DNA from 4 places in the Escherichia sp. MAL-1 genome. Region 3 is predicted to be linked to each of the others. Evidence: predicted binding sites of a transcription regulator. Region 3 holds the regulator's gene; each other region holds the start of a gene.
What was found. The regulator Fur, encoded in region 3, represses iron uptake genes when iron is present. The targets are predictions, from matches to a motif close to ATAATAATGAGAACNACTATCAA.

Region 1 (4,218 bases), 1.9 Mb from region 3:
GGCACTGGCGGTTCTCTCGCTCGGCGTTTTTTGTTGGCTTGGGGTGATAAAACCGATAGATACCTACATTGCAGAGCATCAGTCCCACGCGCAAAAAATTAAGAAGGACATCAAATGGATGCAGGATCAAGCGAGCACCCATGGTTTACTCGGTCATCCTGCGCTTACGCAGCCCATCAAAAATATCCTTCTCGAGGAAGCAAAACGTGAGAATTTGGCTATCACGCTGGAAAACGGCCCGGACAATACTCTGACAATTCATCCTGTCACAGCTCCCCTCGAAAACGTCTCCCGCTGGCTCACTACGGCACAGGTAACATACGGTATTGTTATTGAAGACCTTCAGTTTACTCTTGCCGGAAACGAAGAGATCACCCTCAGGCATTTGTCCTTCAGGGAGCAACAATAATGACAATGCTACTGCCGCTCTTCATTCTGGTTGGTTTTATTGCAGGTTATTTTGTTAATGCCATCGCCTATCACCTCTCGCCGTTGGAGGATAAAACGGCGTTAACGTTTCGCCAGGTATTGGTTCATTTCAGGCAAAAAAAATATGCCTGGCATGATACAGTGCCCCTGATACTTTGTGTTGCTGCTGCTATCGCCTGCGCCCTGGCACCTTTCACGCCCATCGTGACTGGCGCACTCTTTCTCTATTTCTGTTTCGTACTCACGCTCAGTGTTATTGATTTTCGCACTCAGCTCCTGCCCGACAAACTCACCTTACCGCTGCTCTGGCTTGGCTTGGTATTTAATGCGCAGTATGGATTAATTGATTTACATGATGCGGTTTACGGCGCGGTAGCGGGCTATGGGGTGCTGTGGTGTGTTTACTGGGGCGTCTGGTTAGTTTGTCACAAAGAGGGATTGGGCTACGGTGATTTCAAGCTACTGGCCGCTGCAGGCGCATGGTGTGGCTGGCAAACGTTGCCAATGATACTGCTGATTGCCTCGCTGGGTGGCATTGGTTACGCCATCGTTTCACAACTTCTGCAACGCCGGACTATAACCACTATCGCATTCGGCCCGTGGCTTGCGCTCGGCAGCATGATAAACCTGGGGTATCTGGCCTGGATCTCTTATTAACCGGGAGGGTTCTCCCTCCCGACACGGCTCAACCTTCTTCGCGGATCTGTGCTTGCAGATAATTTTGCAGGCCCATCTTCTGAATCAGATCAAGTTCCGTTTCCAGCCAGTCGATATGGCCTTCTTCATCACGCAAAATTTCTATCATCATATCGCGGCTGACGTAATCATGAACGCTATCGGCATAACCAATTGCCTCACGCAAATTCTTCGCGCCATCCAGCTCAAGTGCCAGATCAGAACGCAGCATTTCCTCAACATCTTCACCAATGTTCAGTTTGCCCAGGTCCTGTAAGTTTGGAAGACCTTCCAGAAAAAGAATGCGCTCAATATAACGATCGGCGTGTTTCATCTCATCAATGGATTCATGATACTCCACATCATTGAGACGTTTGAGACCCCAGTTTTTAAACATTCGGGCATGGAGAAAGTACTGATTGATTGCGACAAGCTCATTTCCCAACAGTTTGTTGAGATAATTTATAACTTTAGTATCACCTTTCATTTTTTGACTCCTTCGCTTCCACTCTTTGAAGAGTAGAACGGCTTACGAGTAAGTCAAAAAACACACTCCGTTTATGCGGACTCCTTAAACTCCGGCAGCTGCATTAATTCATCCTCCATCACTTCACGCGCGGCCCGGACACATTTACCGCACTGATTGCCGACCGGAATAAATTTTTTTAATTGCTGGAACGAGTGAGGGGAAAACTGGCGCACAGCCTGACGAATTTTTTTATCGCTGATACCATTACAAAGACAAACGTACATAGAGACTCCCGTATACTTTCTTCAAAAATAAATGAAAATAGTTCTTATTTCAATTACGGAAAGACTCTTTTTTAAGCAAAGAATAGAAATATGAATAAAAATAATGGGCTACCAAAAGTAGCCCATTGACAAAAAATGCGGCGATACTGGAAGGTATCGCCAACACATTTATTGCTTAGTAAACGGCGCGAAGATTTCGCTAAATGCGTACTTCGGTGCCTGTTCTTTAGTCAGGCCGTGGAATTCCGGAGACAGGTTAGTGCCGCCCGGCAGGTCGCGCGCGATTGACCAGATACCAACCATACCGAGATTACGCTTCTGCGCATCCTGCATGACCAGACGAGCATCAGAGAGATAGAACACCTCGCCCTGAACGTCGTTCACGCCAACCATCGGCGTGGTACCCATCATAGCGTCAATTTCTGCATCGCTCTTATTGGGATGGAGGCCTTTCAATTGTGAATGCAGGTTGGCAATCGCAGACGTTGCACACTTACCGTGAATGTTCTGGCCTTCGGTATTTGCAGACTGACAAATCGCGTTACCGTAGTCCATTGTCATCACGTTCACACCCGCCAGCTCAACACCTTTCGCTTTGGCATCGCTCAGGACATTCATCCCTTCCGGCGTCAGGCCAGTCGGCAGAATTGGCAAGGTGTACCAGATAGCAATATCTTTGCCTTCTGACTTCCATTTATCCTGCACTTTCTTCACAGCAAGGTTACGACGTTCAATAGATGCCTGATCCGCAACCCAGGTGCCTTCGATATCGAAGTCCAGGACTTTGAGGTTCAGGTTATCAACGATGTCATAATAATGCTGCATCAGATCGTCTACGTTCTTACAGGAAGCAGCCAGCGGAGCGTTGTTAGCACCACCGATAGACAGCATCACATCGCCGCCAGCCTCACGCAGAGCTTTGATTTTGCTGTACTGAGCGTAATTCTGCATACCGTAAGCGGTACCCCATGTCGGCAGACAGGTGTTCGCATCTTTACTCACCACAAACGCCAGCGTGAAGTGGTTGACGTTATGATTCTTAGCCAGCGCAGCCAGATCCGGGATCGTATTCAGCGTAAAGTCGACATACGGTGCATAAACGTGTTTCGGCCACGCTTTCTTCGGCGTACCTACGCGCTCTTTGGTTCCGGTCCAGTCAACAAAAACACGCCACGGGTTGCTGTCAGAAGGAGAAACTTTCTGCACTTTACTCTGAGAAATGTAGTTCACACCGTTAAAGCGAATCAGCGTATCGCTGGCATAAAGCGTTTCTGGATTAAACTGCGGCGCATTATTCAGCTCTTCGTTGCTATAGCTCTGAGCCTTACCTAACGGCTTCCACGGGCGGCTATTGCTACCGGTGGCGTTTTGGTTCGCCACCAGAGCAGGGTTGTCACTTTGCGTCCAGAACAGCGCTTCATAAGCCTGCCCATCAACAACAACGCGATCACCTTTCACGTACACAGTGGATGCGGACCATGCTTTCGCCGGTTCGTATTTCTTCCACGGGTTATCGCCGCCCGGGACAAAGCCCCATGCGTCTTGATCGACAGAAGTTTTATAATGTGCATCGTTATAATCTACGATGCTGTCCGCGCTGTACGCTTTGCTGGCCTGGAAACCATCCGCAACAATGACGCCGCCGTTATCAATTTCACAGGTAGTCGGGTTACCGTACTGACTCAATTCCGCAGCGGTAGCTGTACGCTCGAGACGCCATGGGTTATTGGAGTTTTCAGCGCTGGTACCCCGTGGGCAATCTTTAGACCCAACCCACCAGGCGTTCTTGTAAACATTACCATTGAAAATAACATGGTAAATTTCGCTACCTTCCTGGCCGCTCCACGCTTGCAATGAGTAATCGTTAACGCTATCCGCTGGTGTTGATGGCTCGCTGTTATCCGGAGTTGGGGTCACCGGTGTTTCCGGAGTTGGATCAACCGGAGTCACAGCACCGCCATTATTATCCAGCTTAACGGAACAGGAGCCAGGGTTACCATACTGGCTGATTTCTGTTGCCGTTGCCGCGCGAACATAACGCCATGGGTTTCTGGCATCGTTTTCTTTCGCATCGCCTGGGCAATTTGCCGCGCCTACCCACCAGGCGTTCTTATAAATGCCGCCGTTATAGATAACGTACCATGTAGAAGAACCTTCCTGACCTTTCCAGGCTACGACAGCATAGTTGTCGTTTGACTTATCAGCTGGGGCTGGCTGAACATCAGGAGCCGGTTTAACGTCCGGTGCCGGTTTCACATCCGGTGCAGGCTGTGGTGCTGAAGTACAGGACTGTGGATTACTGGTTTCTGAGATTTCCGTTGCCGTAGCGGCACGAACATAACGCCATGGGTTGCTGGCATC
Region 2 (4,218 bases), 2.2 Mb from region 3:
TTTCTGGATGCCGCTGATGGCCGGTTACATGATGGGGCGTCTGATGGGCGGCGGCGCGGGATTTGCACAGCAGCCGCTGTTCTCCTCGAAAAACCCAGCCAGTCCGGCTTACGGTAAATATACCGACGCGACGGGTAAAAACTATGGCGCAGCCCAGCCAGGCCGCACCATGACCGTACCGAAGACGGCAATGGCACCAAAACCGGCGACCACCACTACCGTTACCCGTGGCGGTTTTGGTGAATCTGTTGCCAAACAAAGCACTATGCAGCGTAGTGCAACCGGTACCTCTTCTCGTTCAATGGGTGGCTGATACCGATGGAAAGAGTCAGTATTACCGAGCGCCCGGACTGGCGTGAGAAAGCCCACGAATACGGTTTCAATTTTCACACCATGTACGGCGAGCCGTACTGGTGTGAAGATGCTTACTACAAGTTGACCCTCGCCCAGGTTGAAAAGCTGGAAGAAGTCACCGCCGAACTGCACCAGATGTGCCTGAAAGTGGTGGAAAAAGTGATCGCCAGCGATGAGCTGATGACCAAATTCCGCATTCCAAAACACACCTGGAGTTTTGTGCGCCAGTCATGGCTGACGCACCAGCCATCGCTTTATTCGCGTCTTGATCTGGCGTGGGATGGCACTGGCGAACCTAAACTTCTGGAAAATAACGCCGATACGCCAACGTCACTATACGAGGCGGCGTTCTTTCAGTGGATCTGGCTGGAAGATCAGCTTAACGCCGGTAACTTGCCGGAGGGCAGCGACCAGTTTAACAGTCTGCAAGAAAAACTGATCGATCGCTTCGTTGAGTTGCGTGAACAGTATGGCTTCCAGTTGCTGCATCTCACCTGCTGTCGCGACACGGTGGAAGATCGCGGAACCATTCAGTATTTGCAGGACTGCGCGACGGAAGCTGAAATCGCTACCGAGTTCCTCTACATTGACGATATCGGTTTAGGCGAAAAAGGTCAGTTCACGGATTTACAGGATCAGGTTATTTCCAACCTGTTCAAGCTGTATCCGTGGGAGTTTATGCTGCGTGAGATGTTCTCCACCAAGCTGGAGGATGCAGGCGTACGCTGGCTGGAACCGGCGTGGAAGAGCATTATCTCCAACAAGGCACTTCTACCGCTGTTGTGGGAGATGTTCCCGAATCACCCGAACCTGCTGCCCGCTTATTTTGCGGAAGATGATCATCCGCAAATGGAAAAATATGTGGTTAAGCCGATCTTCTCCCGTGAAGGCGCAAACGTGTCGATCATTGAGAACGGCAAAACCATTGAAGCAGCGGAAGGTCCGTATGGCGAAGAAGGAATGATTGTTCAGCAATTCCACCCGTTACCGAAATTCGGCGACAGCTATATGCTGATTGGTAGCTGGCTGGTGAACGATCAACCCGCCGGAATTGGCATTCGTGAAGACCGTGCATTGATCACCCAGGATATGTCTCGGTTTTATCCACATATTTTTGTTGAATAAGCCACGATACCGGATGGCACTCGCCATCCGGTAATTGTTAGCCTATCTGCACCGACAGCATACTCAGGCTGCCCATTTCTATACCCTCAACCGGAATGGTAATTGGCTCCTGCCCATCCCACGCACCTAACACATACAACAACGGCAAATAATGCTCTGGCGTTGGGTTCGATAACGTGCCACCTTCATGGTCGAGGTAATTCACCAGAGGATGTTGTTCCACTGGCCCTTGCCACGTCAGATTCGCTTTCACATACTCATTAAACGACGTCGCCCACGGATACGGTGAACTATCACCGTGCCACTTCACTGTGCGCAGGTTATGCACCACGTTACCGCTGGCGACCAACATTATTCCTTCATCTCGCAGCGCTGCCAGTTTGCGCCCCATTTCGAAATGCCAGGCGGCAGGTTTGCTACTGTCGATACTCAACTGCACCATCGGGATATCAGCGTCAGGATACATCTTAATCAGCACGCCCCACGAGCCGTGGTCAAAGCCCCAGGCTTCTTTATCCAGCGTCACCGGGATCGGCGCTAACAGCTCAACCAGACGCTGTGCCAGCGCAGGCGAACCCGGAGCAGGATAATGCGTATCGTACAGCGCCTGCGGGAAGCCACCAAAGTCATGAATCGTGGGCGGCGTCTCCATCGCGGTCACTCCTGTTCCACGGGTAAACCAGTGAGCCGAAACCACCACAATCGCTTGCGGGCGTGGCAATGTCATCCCCAACTTCTGCCAGCTGCGGGTATACAAATTATCTTCCAGCACGTTCATCGGACTACCGTGACCTAAAAACAATGCTGGCATACGTGTTGAAGACATGATGATATCCTTAACTAAAGGTGTCATTTTGATATCCTCACAATACGCTTGTTCGGCGGAGTAAGAACCCGGATAACAATGATGATGATCATCAGTTATTTTGACGATCTGCCTGAAGGTGAAGATTTATAAGGAGTTGTCGATGTCAGTACCTCTCATTCTGACCATACTGGCGGGGGCAGCCACGTTTATTGGCGCGTTTCTCGGCGTTCTCGGGCAAAAACCCTCGAACCGCTTACTGGCGTTTTCGCTAGGTTTTGCGGCGGGGATCATGTTGCTCATCTCATTAATGGAAATGCTTCCTGCCGCACTAGCAGCTGAAGGAATGTCGCCTGTGTTGGGTTATGGAATGTTTATCTTCGGTCTGCTTGGCTATTTTGGCCTGGACCGCATGTTGCCACATGCTCATCCGCAGGATTTAATGCAAAAATCGGTGCAGCCGTTGCCAAAATCGATCAAGCGCACAGCCATTCTGCTCACTCTCGGCATCAGTCTGCATAACTTCCCGGAAGGGATTGCCACCTTTGTCACGGCGAGCAGCAACCTGGAGCTGGGATTTGGCATCGCACTGGCCGTCGCGTTGCACAATATTCCTGAAGGTCTGGCGGTTGCAGGCCCGGTTTATGCAGCAACGGGTTCTAAACGCACGGCAATTCTGTGGGCGGGGATTTCTGGATTGGCAGAAATTCTTGGTGGTGTGCTGGCGTGGTTAATCCTCGGTAGCATGATTTCCCCGGTGGTCATGGCGGCAATCATGGCGGCGGTTGCAGGAATTATGGTGGCGCTCTCGGTTGATGAATTAATGCCGCTCGCCAAAGAGATTGACCCTAATAATAACCCCAGCTATGGCGTACTATGTGGAATGTCAGTGATGGGATTCAGTTTAGTGCTGCTACAAACGGCGGGAATTGGTTAAAAACAACATCAGAAGTTGTCCAGCACATGGACAACTTCTGCCAGCTTCACGAAAGCCTTATTCTACCTTTTCGGCTGTCTCTTCTCTCGTACTGTTTAAGTATTTGTTCCGCGCTTCAAGCAGTGCGTCTCTGTCCTGGCGAAACGCCCGACAATAACGTTTCAAATGCAGGAAATAACCCACCACAACCAGAGCAATCAATACAATCCAGTACCAGGCGATAAACATCCTTTTACCCTTAATATTTAACAATACTAAACATTTAGCGCATAAATTTCACATATCCTTTTTCGGATATATTCATATGGTCGCATAATAACGGAACAATTATATGATTTTGATCATAATGAAAAAGAATGCCTGATATTAATGAAATTTTCTCATAGAAAGAGAAGCGGAATTAACATCTTGCATAGCGGGGCAAAATAAAAACCGAAGCCAGCTACAACTTCGGTTTCTTGATTAAGGCAGTAATTAAGCAGCGGTTTTCAGCTGGCTTTACGCTCATGTGCCTGACGGTATGCCACCAGGTCTTCAATAGTCACGAGCGCCATATTGTGTTTATTGGCAAACTCAATGCACTCTGGTGCACGCGCCATCGTGCCATCGTCATTAGTCAGCTCACACAGCACACCAGCCGGTTTAAAGCCTGCCAGCGTCATCAAATCAATAGTCGCTTCAGTATGACCGCCACGCGTCAGTACACCACCTGCCTGCGCGCGAAGTGGGAAAACGTGGCCCGGGCGATTCAGATCAGAAGGTTTTGCGCCATCGGCAATCGCTGCGCGAACGGTCGTAATACGATCAGCGGCAGAAACACCGGTAGTCACACCTTCAGCCGCTTCAATGGTCACGGTAAAACCGGTGCCATAGGCGCTGGTGTTATTTTCTACCATCATTGGCAGATCAAGTTGTTTACGGCGATCTTCAGTGATGCACAGGCAAACAATACCGCTACCGTGGCGAATGGTCAGCGCCATCTGCTCAACGGTCATGG
Region 3 (4,218 bases):
AACGCAACTGATTAAAAACCCAGCGTCCGCGTCGCTTTCCGCGCGTGGGCGTTGGCGTGACTCATCGCGCTGATGTATTATGGCGCGCTATCCATCCGGGCAGAGGCCTGGCTGATTGTTTCCCCCGAAGTCACCAAGATCATGGCCAAAGAACAAACGGACCGTACGACATTAGATCTGTTCGCGCACGAGCGTCGACCGGGACGACCGAAAACTAATCCGCTTTCGCGCGATGAACAGCTGCGTATTAATAAACGCAACCAACTAAAACGCGACAAAGTACGTGGCCTTAAGCGTGTCGAACTGAAGCTGAACGCGGAAGCTGTCGAGGCGCTGAACGAGCTGGCGGAATCGCGCAATATGAGCCGTAGCGAACTGATCGAAGAGATGTTAATGCAGCAACTGGCGGCGCTGCGTAGTCAGGGCATCGTTTAAATTTCCACTTTCATGTAGCACAGTGTGCAGTCCTGCTCGTTTGCTGATTCCGCAAGACTGCCTGTTCTGCTATGATTGCCTTTATCCGTGGGCAATTTTCCACCCCCATTTCAATAAGTTTCAAGAGGTTATTTCACTCATGGCTATCACTGGCATCTTTTTCGGCAGCGACACCGGTAATACCGAAAATATCGCAAAAATGATTCAAAAACAGCTTGGTAAAGACGTTGCCGATGTCCATGACATTGCAAAAAGCAGCAAAGAAGATCTGGAAGCTTATGACATTCTGCTGCTGGGCATCCCAACCTGGTATTACGGCGAAGCGCAGTGTGACTGGGATGACTTCTTCCCGACTCTCGAAGAGATTGATTTCAATGGCAAACTGGTTGCGCTGTTTGGTTGTGGTGACCAGGAAGATTACGCCGAATATTTCTGCGACGCATTGGGCACCATCCGCGACATCATTCAACCGCGCGGTGCAACCATCGTTGGTCACTGGCCAACTGCGGGCTATCATTTCGAAGCATCAAAAGGTCTGGCAGATGACGACCACTTTGTCGGTCTGGCTATCGACGAAGACCGTCAGCCGGAACTGACCGCTGAACGTGTAGAAAAATGGGTTAAACAGATTTCTGAAGAGTTGCATCTCGACGAAATTCTCAATGCCTGATGTGATGCGGCGTAGACTCATGTCTACGCCGTATTAATAGATAATGCCAATCAAAATAATTGCTACAAATTTGTAACTTTTGCTGTTGTACCTGTACAATGTCCCGGTGTTCAAGTGGCCTTGCCGTTGTAAATGTAAGCTATGCCACGTTTTTATTAACAATATTTGCCAGGGACTTGTGGTTTTCATTTAGGCGTGGCAATTCTATAATGATACGCATTATCTCAAGAGCAAATTCTGTCACTTCTTCTAATGAAGTGAACCGCTTAGTAACAGGACAGATTCCGCATGACTGATAACAATACCGCCCTAAAGAAAGCTGGCCTGAAAGTAACGCTTCCTCGTTTAAAAATCCTGGAAGTTCTTCAGGAGCCGGACAACCATCACGTCAGTGCGGAAGATTTATACAAACGTCTGATCGATATGGGTGAAGAAATTGGTCTGGCTACGGTATATCGCGTACTGAACCAGTTTGACGACGCTGGTATCGTCACCCGCCACAATTTTGAAGGCGGTAAATCCGTATTTGAACTGACACAGCAACATCACCACGATCACCTGATCTGCCTCGACTGCGGCAAGGTTATCGAATTTAGTGATGATTCCATCGAAGCGCGTCAGCGTGAAATTGCCGCAAAACATGGCATTCGCCTGACTAACCACAGTCTCTATCTTTACGGTCACTGTGCCGAAGGCGATTGCCGCGAAGATGAGCACGCGCACGAAGGCAAATAAGCCAGCCTGAACGAGAAAAGCCAACCTGCGGGTTGGCTTTTTTATGCAAGGGAAATAAGAAAAGCGAGAGTTACAGCTCTCACTTATTTGTTATTACTGCGAATTTCCTGCCAGACCTTATCACAATCGGCTTTCACCGCCTGATCATTTCCGGTTTGCGTTGCACGCAGACACTGCTGATAATCCAGTACGCGGACACTTTCCTGGTCGGCAAACTGCTGATGTTGTTTCTCTTTCTTCAGCACGTTTAACACGCTCTGGCAGGCTTCAATTTTTTCCGGCGAACCTTGCGCGGTGTTGATACAGGCGCTGTATGCCTCTTTCAGACGGCTGTCTTCCTGTGGTGCGGTTGATTGCGCACAAGCTACCAGCCCCGATGCCATCATGGCGATGAGAATCAGTTTTTTCATAGCAAATTCCTCAAACGTGCGGCAGGCACAAAACCTGCCGCGTCGGGCATCAGAAGATGGTGAATGGTGCGATTACCATAAATTTTACGTCACGCTCATCCTGGAAGATGTTGCCGTAACCACCGCCCCAGCTTGGGATGTCGGAGTGGTTGTCGTATTCGGTGAAGTGCAGTTTGAACATCGTGCCTTTGGCGCGACCGTCCTGAATGGTATAGACCGCATCCAGGCTGTATGCAGACTCTTCAATAGTCCGGTTTTTGTCGTAGTACGCATCCGGATTGCTCTGCCAGGTCGCAGGTTTAGCATCCCATGCGTAAACGTAGGAAGCGCCGATGGCGAAGCCTGGAAGATTCCAGTTTTTCAGGTCATACATCGCACCGAAGAAGACTGCTTTTTCGCCGTTGGCGTTGAAGTCAGAACGGTTGTCCCACCAGATATCCAGGCGACCGTTTGAGGAAGCGTAGGTTGGAGTCATACGTTGCAGGAAGTATCCCTGCTGACCGTCAGCCTTAACCCAGGTGCCTTCGAGGCGCAAATCCACTACGTCAGCCGCCCGGTAACCAAAGGTCAACGCCTGCAGCCAGGCGGTGCCGTCATAAAGGTCGTTGACGCTGCGATCGTCAACTTTATCGCGGGTACCGTAGAACTGGTAGCTGGTGGTTAACGGGCTACCGGCGATATCAAATTTGTAGCTGGCTTTGGCAAAATATTGATCGATATACCCTTCCGCCTGACCAAAAGCCGCTTCCAGTACGAAGTTATTTTTGAAGTCGTATTTCGCCCCAAGGGAGTGCAGATAATCAACTTTGGTGGTTTTATCGTTCTGATAAAACTCATCCATTTCCAGATGCCACGGCGCTTTGTATTCGTTGGTCCACATGTAGGAGAAACTCAACGCACCGGCATCGCCGTAATCAAAATTCGCTCCGGCTTCCGCACCCTGATAAGTACCCGGCATAAAGCTCCAGTGAGGCGCTAACAGCGTCTGACCGGTTGGCTGAATATAACCTGCCCTCGCCCAAACCGGACCGTATTTAAATTTGGCCGCTGCTTTATACAGGCTTATACCGCTTTTGTCGCCGGACCAGTCTTCGTCATAGGCTTTATTACTTTTTGAAAACGCGATTTCGTTCGGGTGAGAGCTGTCGCCGTTTTCCGCCATTTCAATCGCCGTAAACGCGGCAATATCAAGGCCGAACATATCAGCAGCATAACCAGACTGAAAATCGAGGTTGGCATTCCAGGTGGAGTGAGAAAGGTTGGTTTTGTATTTGTCGCCGTCGGTAACATCTTTACGGTCGCGTTCACGCTGCCAGTAATATATACCGCCGGTTAAGGTTGAATCGTCGATGAATCCTTCGGCGCGAGCCTCCGGCATTGCCATAAAGCCCGACATTGCTGTAACACCGGCGATAGCCAGCGCCAGCGTACTACGTTTGCCACTAAACGTACGCATGGGTTAATCCTCTTTGACGTATAAATTGCTGCACCAAAGGTGAACAGCGAAAAAATAAAAATTAAAAAAGTAGCGTTGAGAAAAGTCTCGCTGACTACAGGAACAGACTATTTTTCGCGACGCGAATTATCAATCTCTTTCTGTAACCAGAATGTAAGAACATGAGCAACCGCACATATTTTGATGATTTTTGTTACAAGGCTTAAGTTTGCGGTTGAAAGGCTTGCAGAAGAATAAAAGCGTGAAATTCCAGCAAGATGAAAGCGGTTACATTTTATTTAATTATGTTTTGTTATTTTAAATTTATTTTATGGATAAATTGCGAAGCGGAATTAATTCGCGAAGAAAAGTAGAAAAAACGCCGCTGAACGCGGCGTTTTGGATTGTTTGTTGTTTCTTGCCGGATGCGGCGTGAACGCCTTATCCGGCCTACAAAAGCACGCAAACTCAATATATTGCAGAGATCATGTAGGCCTGATAAGCGTAGCGCATCAGGCAATTTAGCGTTTGAA
Region 4 (4,218 bases), 1.8 Mb from region 3:
ACGGTGGTGAGCGGTAAAGAAGAGGAAGGGGCGAAATTCCGCGACTATTTCGATCATCACGAACCGTTGTCCACGGTGCCTTCTCACCGCGCGCTGGCGATGTTCCGTGGGCGTAACGAAGGCGTACTCCAGCTTTCGCTGAATGCCGATCCGCAGTTCGATGAGCCGCCCAAAGAGAGCTATTGCGAGCAAATCATCATGGATCACCTTGGCCTACGCCTGAACAATGCCCCGGCGGATAGCTGGCGCAAAGGCGTAGTGAGCTGGACCTGGCGCATCAAGGTGCTGATGCATCTGGAAACCGAACTGATGGGTACCGTGCGCGAACGCGCGGAAGATGAAGCAATCAACGTCTTTGCCCGTAACCTGCACGATCTGCTGATGGCGGCCCCTGCCGGACTGCGTGCAACGATGGGCCTCGATCCGGGTCTGCGTACTGGGGTAAAAGTGGCGGTGGTCGATGCCACTGGCAAACTGGTAGCGACCGATACCATTTACCCGCACACCGGACAAGCCGCAAAAGCAGCGATGACCGTTGCTGCCTTGTGTGAAAAACATAACGTTGAACTGGTGGCGATCGGCAACGGTACAGCTTCCCGCGAAACTGAACGTTTCTATCTCGACGTGCAGAAGCAGTTCCCGAAAGTGACCGCACAGAAAGTGATCGTCAGCGAAGCTGGCGCGTCGGTTTACTCAGCTTCCGAGCTGGCAGCGCAGGAGTTCCCGGATCTCGACGTTTCGCTGCGTGGCGCGGTGTCTATCGCCCGCCGTTTGCAGGATCCGCTGGCGGAGCTGGTGAAAATCGATCCGAAATCTATCGGCGTAGGTCAGTATCAGCATGACGTCAGCCAGACGCAACTGGCCCGCAAACTGGACGCAGTAGTAGAAGACTGCGTAAACGCCGTTGGCGTCGATCTCAACACTGCTTCTGTTCCGCTGTTAACCCGCGTGGCGGGCCTGACGCGCATGATGGCGCAAAACATCGTGACCTGGCGCGATGAGAACGGCCAGTTCCAGAACCGTCAGCAACTGCTGAAAGTCAGCCGTCTGGGGCCGAAAGCCTTCGAGCAGTGCGCGGGCTTCTTGCGCATTAACCACGGTGATAACCCGCTGGATGCTTCTACCGTCCACCCGGAAGCCTATCCGGTGGTGGAACGCATTCTGGCAGCAACACAGCAGGCACTGAAAGATCTGATGGGTAACAGCAGCGAACTGCGTAACCTGAAAGCGTCTGACTTTACTGATGAAAAATTCGGTGTGCCGACAGTAACTGACATCATCAAAGAGCTGGAAAAACCGGGTCGCGATCCGCGTCCGGAATTTAAAACCGCTCAGTTTGCCGATGGCGTCGAGACAATGAACGACCTGCAACCGGGTATGATCCTCGAAGGTGCGGTGACCAACGTCACCAACTTTGGCGCGTTTGTCGATATCGGCGTGCATCAGGACGGCCTGGTTCACATCTCTTCATTGTCGAACAAGTTTGTGGAAGATCCGCATACCGTGGTGAAAGCGGGCGACATTGTGAAGGTGAAAGTGCTGGAAGTGGATCTTCAGCGTAAACGTATCGCCCTGACTATGCGTCTGGACGAGCAGCCTGGCGAAACCAACGCCCGTCGCGGCGGCGGTAATGAACGCCCGCAAAACAACCGCCCGGCAGCCAAACCACGCGGTCGTGAAGCGCAGCCTGCCGGTAATAGCGCGATGATGGATGCGCTGGCGGCGGCAATGGGCAAAAAACGTTAAACGCCCGGACTGGCCCCTAAACCTGCGCGATAAGGCGTTCACGCCGCATCTGGCAACGAACGCCTTGCCTGACATAAAAGTGCCGGAGAATATCTCCGGCCTTTTTATTCCACAACCAAACTCATAATATATTCCGGCAATATTTATCACTTCATTAACAACTGAAACCTTAATTAAACATTAGCCAGTCCGGGTAATTCACTATTCGAATTATATTTTCGCTGCGATATAACCTTGAGCCACATCAACATTGAGTCAGATTATTATTCAAACCAACATTCGCACACATTTTAAGTATTGCTGATAGAAACCATTCTCATTATCATTGTGTTGTTGATTATTTAATCTCTCCTTTGTTGGCAAATCATCTGGTCTCATGTCGCTGTCAAACGCCCCATGAGGTAGTTATCCAGTTAATGAGAAACAAGTAGGCACCTATGCAATACACTCCAGATACTGCGTGGAAAATCACTGGCTTTTCCCGTGAAATCAGCCCGGCATATCGCCAAAAACTGCTTTCTCTTGGCATGTTACCTGGCTCCTCTTTTAATGTGGTGCGCGTCGCTCCACTCGGCGACCCCATTCATATCGAAACCCGTCGTGTGAGCCTGGTATTACGCAAAAAAGATCTGGCCTTATTAGAAGTGGAAGCGGTTTCCTGTTAATACGGTGATAACAACAATGAAAAAATTAACCATAGGCTTAATTGGTAATCCAAATTCTGGCAAGACAACCTTATTTAACCAGCTCACTGGCGCACGTCAGCGTGTAGGTAACTGGGCTGGCGTTACCGTCGAACGTAAAGAAGGGCAATTCTCCACCACCGATCATCAGGTCACGCTGGTGGACCTGCCCGGCACCTATTCTCTGACCACCATCTCATCGCAGACCTCGCTCGATGAGCAAATCGCCTGTCACTACATTTTGAGTGGCGACGCCGACCTGCTGATTAACGTGGTGGATGCGTCTAACCTTGAGCGTAACCTGTACCTGACGCTACAACTGCTGGAACTCGGCATTCCCTGCATTGTGGCACTGAACATGCTCGACATTGCCGAGAAGCAAAATATTCGTATTGAAATTGATGCTCTGTCGGCGCGTCTGGGCTGTCCGGTGATCCCGCTGGTTTCAACCCGTGGTCGCGGTATTGAAGCGCTCAAGCTGGCGATTGATCGCTATAAAGCTAACGAGAATGTGGAACTGGTGCATTACGCACAGCCGCTGCTCAACGAAGCAGATTCACTGGCAAAAGTGATGCCTTCCGACATCCCGCTGAAACAACGTCGCTGGCTGGGCCTGCAAATGCTGGAAGGCGATATCTACAGCCGCGCCTACGCCGGTGAAGCGTCGCAGCATCTGGATGCCGCCCTCGCCCGTCTGCGTAATGAGATGGACGATCCGGCGCTGCACATTGCCGATGCGCGTTACCAGTGCATTGCTGCCATCTGTGATGTGGTAAGCAACACCCTGACGGCAGAACCCAGCCGTTTCACCACTGCGGTAGATAAAATCGTGCTCAACCGTTTCCTCGGTCTGCCGATTTTCCTCTTTGTGATGTACCTGATGTTCCTGCTGGCTATCAACATCGGCGGGGCGTTACAGCCGCTGTTTGACGTCGGCTCCGTGGCGCTATTTGTGCATGGTATTCAATGGATTGGCTACACGCTCCACTTCCCGGACTGGCTGACTATCTTCCTCGCCCAGGGCCTGGGTGGCGGCATTAACACCGTGCTGCCACTGGTGCCGCAGATTGGCATGATGTACCTGTTCCTCTCCTTCCTTGAGGACTCCGGGTATATGGCGCGTGCGGCGTTTGTGATGGACCGTCTGATGCAGGCGCTGGGCTTGCCGGGGAAATCCTTTGTGCCGCTGATCGTCGGTTTCGGTTGTAACGTACCGTCGGTAATGGGTGCACGTACGCTTGATGCACCGCGTGAACGTCTGATGACCATCATGATGGCACCGTTTATGTCCTGCGGCGCGCGTCTGGCTATCTTCGCAGTATTCGCGGCTGCCTTCTTCGGGCAGAACGGTGCGCTGGCGGTCTTCTCGCTGTATATGCTGGGTATTGTGATGGCGGTGCTGACTGGCCTGATGCTCAAGTACACCATCATGCGCGGTGAAGCGACGCCGTTTGTCATGGAGTTGCCGGTCTATCATGTACCACACGTTAAAAGCCTGATTATCCAGACCTGGCAGCGTCTAAAAGGCTTCGTTCTGCGTGCTGGTAAAGTGATCATCATCGTCAGCATTTTCCTGAGCGCTTTCAACAGCTTCTCGCTGAGCGGGAAAATCGTCGATAACATCAACGACTCGGCGCTGGCGTCCGTCAGCCGGGTGATCACCCCGGTCTTCAAGCCAATTGGCGTGCATGAAGATAACTGGCAGGCAACGGTTGGCCTGTTTACAGGTGCCATGGCGAAAGAAGTGGTAGTGGGTACGCTCAACACCCTCTACACCGCAGAAAATATT

Region 1: bfd (bacterioferritin-associated ferredoxin) is a predicted target of Fur. The motif match lies at 1,889-1,911, and genes of this name have one in related genera.
Region 2: zupT (zinc transporter ZupT) is a predicted target of Fur. The motif match lies at 2,378-2,400, and genes of this name have one in related genera.
Region 4: feoA (ferrous iron transporter A) is a predicted target of Fur. The motif match lies at 2,050-2,072, and genes of this name have one in related genera.

What each region holds. Positions count from the first base shown of each region.
Region 1 covers NZ_CM129609.1:415,618-419,835, reverse strand. The annotation lists gene gspM (type II secretion system protein GspM) at 1-409, shown strand, start outside; gene gspO (prepilin peptidase GspO) at 409-1,086, shown strand; gene bfr (bacterioferritin) at 1,115-1,591, opposite strand; gene bfd (bacterioferritin-associated ferredoxin) at 1,663-1,857, opposite strand; gene chiA (bifunctional chitinase/lysozyme) at 2,026-4,218, opposite strand, start outside.
Region 2 covers NZ_CM129609.1:703,629-707,846, reverse strand. The annotation lists gene ACU8XX_RS03480 (DUF1190 family protein) at 1-313, shown strand, start outside; gene ACU8XX_RS03475 (glutathionylspermidine synthase family protein) at 319-1,479, shown strand; gene ygiD (4,5-DOPA-extradiol-dioxygenase) at 1,517-2,305, opposite strand; gene zupT (zinc transporter ZupT) at 2,448-3,221, shown strand; gene yqiD (protein YqiD) at 3,279-3,449, opposite strand; gene ribB (3,4-dihydroxy-2-butanone-4-phosphate synthase) at 3,710-4,218, opposite strand, start outside.
Region 3 covers NZ_CM129609.1:3,438,778-3,442,995, forward strand. The annotation lists gene ybfF (esterase) at 1-2, shown strand, start outside; gene ybfE (LexA regulated protein) at 142-435, shown strand; gene fldA (flavodoxin FldA) at 575-1,105, shown strand; gene uof (fur leader peptide) at 1,315-1,401, shown strand; gene fur (ferric iron uptake transcriptional regulator) at 1,394-1,840, shown strand; gene chiQ (ChiQ/YbfN family lipoprotein) at 1,924-2,250, opposite strand; gene chiP (chitoporin ChiP) at 2,300-3,706, opposite strand.
Region 4 covers NZ_CM129609.1:341,486-345,703, reverse strand. The annotation lists gene ACU8XX_RS01580 (Tex family protein) at 1-1,746, shown strand, start outside; gene feoA (ferrous iron transporter A) at 2,184-2,411, shown strand; gene feoB (Fe(2+) transporter permease subunit FeoB) at 2,428-4,218, shown strand, end outside.